3 regions of the Sporosarcina sp. USHLN248 genome follow, and region 2 is predicted to be linked to each of the others. Evidence: riboswitches for the same ligand, from Rfam matches in the RefSeq annotation. Region 2 holds a riboswitch; each other region holds the start of a gene.
The links. Region 2 has a riboswitch for S-adenosylmethionine ahead of WFH04_RS16355 (O-acetylhomoserine aminocarboxypropyltransferase/cysteine synthase family protein). Riboswitches for the same ligand answer to the same signal wherever they lie in the genome.
Positions count from the first base shown of each region.

Region 1: linked by a shared signal. The riboswitch ahead of WFH04_RS06000 (bifunctional homocysteine S-methyltransferase/methylenetetrahydrofolate reductase) and the one ahead of WFH04_RS16355 (O-acetylhomoserine aminocarboxypropyltransferase/cysteine synthase family protein) in region 2 are both predicted to bind S-adenosylmethionine.
Region 3: linked by a shared signal. The riboswitch ahead of metA (homoserine O-acetyltransferase MetA) and the one ahead of WFH04_RS16355 (O-acetylhomoserine aminocarboxypropyltransferase/cysteine synthase family protein) in region 2 are both predicted to bind S-adenosylmethionine.

Region 1 covers NZ_JBBCZC010000010.1:63,972-66,174, forward strand. The annotation lists gene WFH04_RS05990 (biotin transporter BioY) at 1-291, opposite strand, end outside; gene WFH04_RS05995 (hypothetical protein) at 427-606, opposite strand; SAM riboswitch class I at 720-824, shown strand; gene WFH04_RS06000 (bifunctional homocysteine S-methyltransferase/methylenetetrahydrofolate reductase) at 1,018-2,203, shown strand, end outside.
Region 2 covers NZ_JBBCZC010000053.1:18,395-20,597, reverse strand. The annotation lists partial or broken gene WFH04_RS16365 (transposase) at 1-372, opposite strand, end outside; gene WFH04_RS16360 (DUF2187 family protein) at 539-769, opposite strand; SAM riboswitch class I at 1,026-1,141, shown strand; gene WFH04_RS16355 (O-acetylhomoserine aminocarboxypropyltransferase/cysteine synthase family protein) at 1,276-2,203, shown strand, end outside.
Region 3 covers NZ_JBBCZC010000001.1:176,152-178,354, reverse strand. The annotation lists gene metA (homoserine O-acetyltransferase MetA) at 1-858, opposite strand, end outside; SAM riboswitch class I at 951-1,093, opposite strand; gene WFH04_RS00795 (YitT family protein) at 1,159-2,016, opposite strand.

The DNA of each region.
Region 1 (2,203 bases), on a different contig from region 2:
AGGACTTAAAATATACCCAAATCCGCCTTGAAATTTTGTAAATACCGGTGCCCCTACAAGCCCTAATGCCATATATACCGTCATCGATATTGCACCTAAACGGCTTCCTAAAATCAAACCTGCCAAAATAGAGAAAAACGTTTGCAACGTAATCGGCACCCCACCAACTACTAAGAACGGCACAAACGTTGTAATATTCGCTCCGATCATCATAAGTGCTGCAAACATTCCGCAATAGACAAGGCTCAGTGCACTCATAGAACTTTTCGTTTTCACAGTTGTCGTAGTCATTCAATATACACCCCTTTTGTTTTCTGTTAATAGAATAATAGCTGACACCATTTGTGTCAACCCAAAAATATTTTAAGTTAACTCAAATAGTACAATAAAAAATCGACAGCTATTTTCGCTATCGATTTTTCAACGTTATTTATCTTCGCTCTTAGGAAATAAAAAATGGGCAAGTACCCCGCTCAGGACTGCTGCTCCAATCGTAATCCAAACACGATGCATACCCGGAACTTCCTGAAAGCTTTTACTGAGCATAACCCATGCAATCCCAGCAACCAAAAGCGCAATTGGAACGGAAAATTTGAAAATCCTCAACGTTTTCACCTACTATTATCTATTCGTACGCCCATTCTATCATAATTCAGCTATTGACGTATGAAACAATAAAGGGTATGATACTTTAAATTATTCTAATAACTGCATATCTATTCTTATCAAGAGAAGCTGAGGGACTGGCCCGTCGAAGCTTCAGCAACCAGCCATTATTGGTCAGGTGCTAATTCCAGCAGGCATACTTGCCTGATAGATGAGAAGGAGCGATCTTTATTCGCATATTCGAAGCCTTCTTATTTTCAGAAGGCTTTTTATTTTTATTTCAGCAAATGACCACTCTCCTTCGCAAGCATAATATCCATTATTCTGCGGATATTCATAACGTGCTGAATCAAAAATAATTATTTTCATCTATTCCTTGATTGAACAATATGCAAAGAAAGGGTGGAAAACATGACATTACTTGAAAGATTGAAGACAGATATTTTGACGGCGGACGGTGCGATGGGAACATTGCTTTACTCATACGGAATCGACTTTTGCTACGAAGAGCTAAATGTAGAAAAACCAGAAGTGATTGAAAAAATCCATGAGGAATATATCGCTGCAGGTGCGGACATCATTCAAACCAATACATATGGCGCCAACGCATTGAAATTATCTCGCTACAGCATGCAGAATCGTGTGAAGGAATTCAATACAGCTGCAATGGACATTGCCAAGCGGGCAGCCGCACGCAGAGGACAATACGTTTTAGGGACAATCGGCGGATTACGTGGAATCCGTAAAAGCGATGCCTCTTTGCAAGAAGTTCTCCATATTGTCCATGAACAGGCTGATGCTTTATTGTCCGGAGATCCTGACGGTTTATTGCTTGAAACGTACTATGATTTTGAAGAGCTGACGACAGTTGTCGAGGCACTCAAGAAATTAACAGATGTGCCTATCATCGCCCAAGTTTCCATGGAGGAACCGGGAATACTCCAAAATGGCTTGGTGCTGAACGAAGCATTGCATAGGCTTTCCGATTTAGGGGCTGATGTCGTCGGAGTCAACTGTCGGTTAGGTCCTTACCATACAATCCAAGCATTTGAAAAAGTGAATCTCACGGATGGACTTCTGCTCTCCGCAGCTCCGAATGCCAGTTTGCTTGATGTGGAAGATGGGCGAATCGTCTACTCATCTGAAGCTGATTACTTCGGAAAAGCAGCCGCTTTACTGCGCGATGAAGGGGTTCGTCTGATCGGCGGCTGCTGTGGCACGACACCTAAACATATTGCAGCTGTTAAAAAACAATTAGCCGGCTTAAAGCCGGTTACAAAGAAAGAAGTTAAATCCCAAAAACCGATTGTAATACGCGATGCTGAACCTGCATTATTCGAACCCATTCATGAAAAGGCAAAAAGAGAACGGACAGTCATCGTCGAACTGGATACGCCTCGCCATTTAGAAACGGAAGCTTATATTGAAGGGGCGAAACAGCTTCATAACGCAGGAGTTGACGCTGTAACGATGGCAGACAATTCTTTAGCCTCGCCACGGATTAGCAATATGGCGATGGGCTCTATATTGAAACAACAGCATGCTATACGACCACTAGTGCATCTAACTTGCCGCGATCATAATCTAATTGGCTTGC
Region 2 (2,203 bases):
AAGCTGGCAACGGAATTGGACAAAACATTGGCGAATGAGATCCTTCACTTCTGATTGGACACGGAATCGATTGATTGTGCGGTAGCTAGGTTCATGCCCTTGAGCCAGCCACATCATTCGGATACTGTCTTTCAATAGGGCTTCAATTTTACGCCCTGAAAAGGCAGATTGCGTGTAGCCGCATAAAATAATTTTAAGCATCATGCGTGGGTGGTAGGCAGGACAACCCTCATTTCGAAGAAATGGTTCGAATGCTTCAGAAGGGATACTTTCAACCAAATGATGGATATGGAAGGCGATATCATTTTTTTGTAATTTCACTTCTAAATCTAAAGGCAAAACGAGTTGATTCATGTTATAATCTTTAAACATAAGGATCCTTCTTTCTGATAAGGTTTTGTGTAGTGACTTTATTTTATCAGAAGTGGGTCCTTATTTTTATTCAAATATTAATCAAAGCCGGTGAACTTTTACTCGTCGTAAAAGTTCACCGGCTTTTTCAATTAGAGGTGGGTTTTGTCCCAGCCTCTTCGTATAATTAATCTACAGTGTAGTTCTTATGGGAAACAACGGTTAAATTGGAAGCTACGCCAATTCGGTCGGCGTCATCTTCTGAAATCTTTACAATGACCGAGTTCTCGAGTATTTTATGAATCGTTCCATTTACTCTATGGTCATTGCGGACGAAGGAAATCTCTTCGTCGATATGACGCGCAGCGACAAAATCTGAAACAGGTTTTTCCTTACGTGAAAAAGTCAATCGAATCACTCCTACCGTTCATTCTCATCATCTTTCAAAATGAAAAAAATGCTTAGGCCTGTCCTAAGCAATCAAAAGCATGATGGAAAACAACTGGTTGTAACCGATCCCTATCAAGTTGTCTATTGATAGTATACCACAAATTGTCGAACTTCGCTGAAAGTAGAATTGCAACATAAGTTTCAGAAAAATAATAAGAATCTCTTGACTTTTAAAATTGGTCCTCCTATACTGTACAACAAGATGAAAAACTGAATCACCCATACTCTTATCAAGAGCGGCGGAGGGACTAGGCCCTGCGATGCCCGGCAACCAGCAAGTGACGAACTTGCAAAGGTGCTACTTCCTACAGATTCGTGCAAACGGTCTGAAAGATAAGGGGAGGAATAAGCGAAAGCGTAACCCTCTTCTTAGCGAAAGGGGTTATTTTTTTATTCCAAAAACCCCCAACGCCTCCGCATTGCACATTATTTGTTGCATTTTCATCTTACACTAATACTTTGGAGGTAATACACATGACTGCAAACAACTCTCTTCAACCGGAAACACTTCTTCTACATGGCGGCCAAAAGCCAGATCCAATTACAGGATCAAGAGCCGTACCAATCCATCGGACGACTTCGTTCGTTTTCCGCGATACTGAACATGCACAAAACTTATTTGGCCTGCAAGAAGCGGGCAATATTTACACTCGAATCACGAATCCGACTGTAGCGGTATTTGAAGAACGCATTGCGCTACTTGAAGGAGGTACAGCTGCGGTCGCACTATCTTCTGGCATGGCGGCAATCGCGTTTTCGATTTTAAACATTGCGGGCGCTGGCGATGAAATCGTAGCGGCAAGCAATCTATACGGCGGAACATATAATTTATTCGCAGTGACGCTGCCGCGCTATGGCATCAATGTGAAGTTCGTCGACGCTACGAATCCTGAAAACTTTAAAGCCGCAATTACAGATAAGACAAAGGCTTTATTTGCTGAAACAATCGGAAATCCAAGCTTACACGTTTTAGATATCGAAGCGGTGGCGGAGATTGCTCATGCGCATGATATACCGTTGCTCATTGATAATACTTTTGCTTCACCTTATGGCTGCAATCCGATTGAATTCGGGGCCGATGTAGTGATCCATTCCGCCACAAAATGGATTGGCGGTCACGGCACGACAATTGGCGGCATCGTAGTCGATGCGGGCAAATTTGATTGGACGAAAGGGAAATTCCCTTTGTTTACAGAGCCGGACGAAACATATCATGGTCTTCGCTATGGCGTCGACACGGCGGCAGCAGCTTTTGCTATGAAGCTTCGCGTCCAATTATTGCGTGATTTTGGTCCTTGCTTGGACCCAGATAGCGCGTTCAATTTCCTCCAAGGTTTGGAGACACTTCATCTCCGAGTGGTGAGACATAATGAAAATGCTCAGAAAGTTGCCGCTTTCCTAC
Region 3 (2,203 bases), on a different contig from region 2:
AGAGAACAACAAATGCGTATGGGATCGCCAAGTATTCAATGGCTTTTGAGATGGATCATCATTTGGGAAGTAATTTTTCGGAACATTCACTTCAATACCTTTTTTAACATCGCGTTCATACTCTTCGGATAGCGTTGAAGCATCATATTCAAGATGTCCAGTAATCATAATTTGCTTACCGTCATTCGACAACACGATGAAAGCTCCGGCTTCTTCCGAGACAGATTGAAGATGAAGCCCCGGATTTTTTTCGATTTCTTCAATCGATACTGTCGTATACCTCGAATGTGGCGCTTCAAAAATATCGTTAAATCCTTGAGTCAACTTTACCGTTTGATCTGATAAAGTATGATGAAAAACCCCTGATAATTTTGCGGGCAATCTATGTTTTTGTATGCCGTAATGATGATACAATGCCGCTTGTGCTCCCCAACAAATATGGAGAGAGGATGTGACATTTGTTGTCGACCAATCCATAATGCGCTGGAGTTCATTCCAATAGGCGACTTCTTCAAAAGGCAAATGCTCAATTGGGGCACCCGTAACGATCAAGCCATCATATTTTCTATGTCGGACTTGGTCGAAAGTCGAGTAGAAAGCATCCAAATGGCTTTTGCTAACATTTTTTGATTCGTAGGTAGCTGTATTCAAAAACGATACATTCACTTGCAAAGGTGTATTTCCTAACAATCTCAAAAGTTGCAATTCCGTTTTTTCCTTTTCAGGCATCAAATTTAAAATTATGATATTCAAAGGACGTATATCTTGGCTTGTTGCTCTTTTTTCGTCCATAATGAATATTTTCTCTTCTTTCAACAATTCACGTGCTGGCAAATTATATGGAATGTTGATCGGCAATGTCTTTTCCCCCTTTTTCTAAAAAAGCTACAAAACCAAAATAAAACCCTCATTCCGTTAGATAGGAACGAGGGTTTCTGTCAGCTTCATCGTTCTTATCTTTCAAGAATTAGCTCGCATTGGCAAGCCGATCGTTCGGAAAACCGAACGTCTTGTTGGAGGTAGCACCTTCCTGCAATCGCAGAGGTTGCTGAAGCGTCATTGGGCCAAATCCCTCAGCTTCTCTTGATAAGAATTATTCAATTGAAGACCATTATACCATTTTTCATAACTTTGTATACATCTATTTTCCGGCAGCGGCTATTGGCTGATTTTTGCTTTCGAAAAGCCTAATCCTAATATTTCAGATGCATTGAGGAAAATAACAAATGAAGACGGCTCTGCAGTTTGCAACAGTTTTTTCAAATAAACTGCCTCAGACTGTTCGACGACACATAAGATCATCGTTTTCTCATTGTCGGAATATCCCCCGGTCGATTTCACTTTTGTAAATCCACGATCGATTTCATTTTGTATGATGGACTTAATTTTCTTTTCATTTTCGGTAATGATCAAAACTAATTTTGTCGGTGATGTTTGTAGCTGTACGAAGTCGATTACTTTACTCGTCACATAGATTGACATTAATGCATATAAAGCTAATTCAAAATTAAAGACAAAAGCTGATGTGACAACAACGATCCCATCTACGATGAGCTGTGAGAAACCGCTTGAAATTCCGGTATATTTCTTCAGAATTTGAGCAATTAACGCCGTTCCCCCAGTTGACCCATTTCCCCGATAAACAATTCCGAGTCCGATACCGAGCAAAATACCGCCGTAAATAGAGCTTAGCAATGGATTGTCAATATTGACCGACAAATCTTTCGATAGCCAAATGACAAATGGAACAAAAAATGTACCGACAATTGTTTTGGCGCTAAATTCCTTTCCAACTAAAATCAAGCCTAAAACGATTAGCGGAATATTAATAAGCCATTGGACGTACGCAGGCTCATAACCGAATAATTCATATAGAATGGTGCTAATTCCTGAAACGCCTCCAGCAGCAATTTTCGATGGAAGCAAGAAAATGTTAAAAGCCAAGCCAACAAAAGCAGAACCGATAATAATTTGTATATAGTCAAATACAACGGATTTTTTATGAATGAATGACATCGTAATTTCTCCTTTCTTAGACTTACTTATTCTAACAGAAATTAGCCTTTTTATAACTATTTTCAAAAGCTCACCTACTAATCAAATACTTTCAATGAGTATGAAGTTTTAAAACCTTTATAAAAGGAATAGTATAAATAGGAAAAATAAATATATACTATTCTATATTTTGTATCTTTTATAAAAC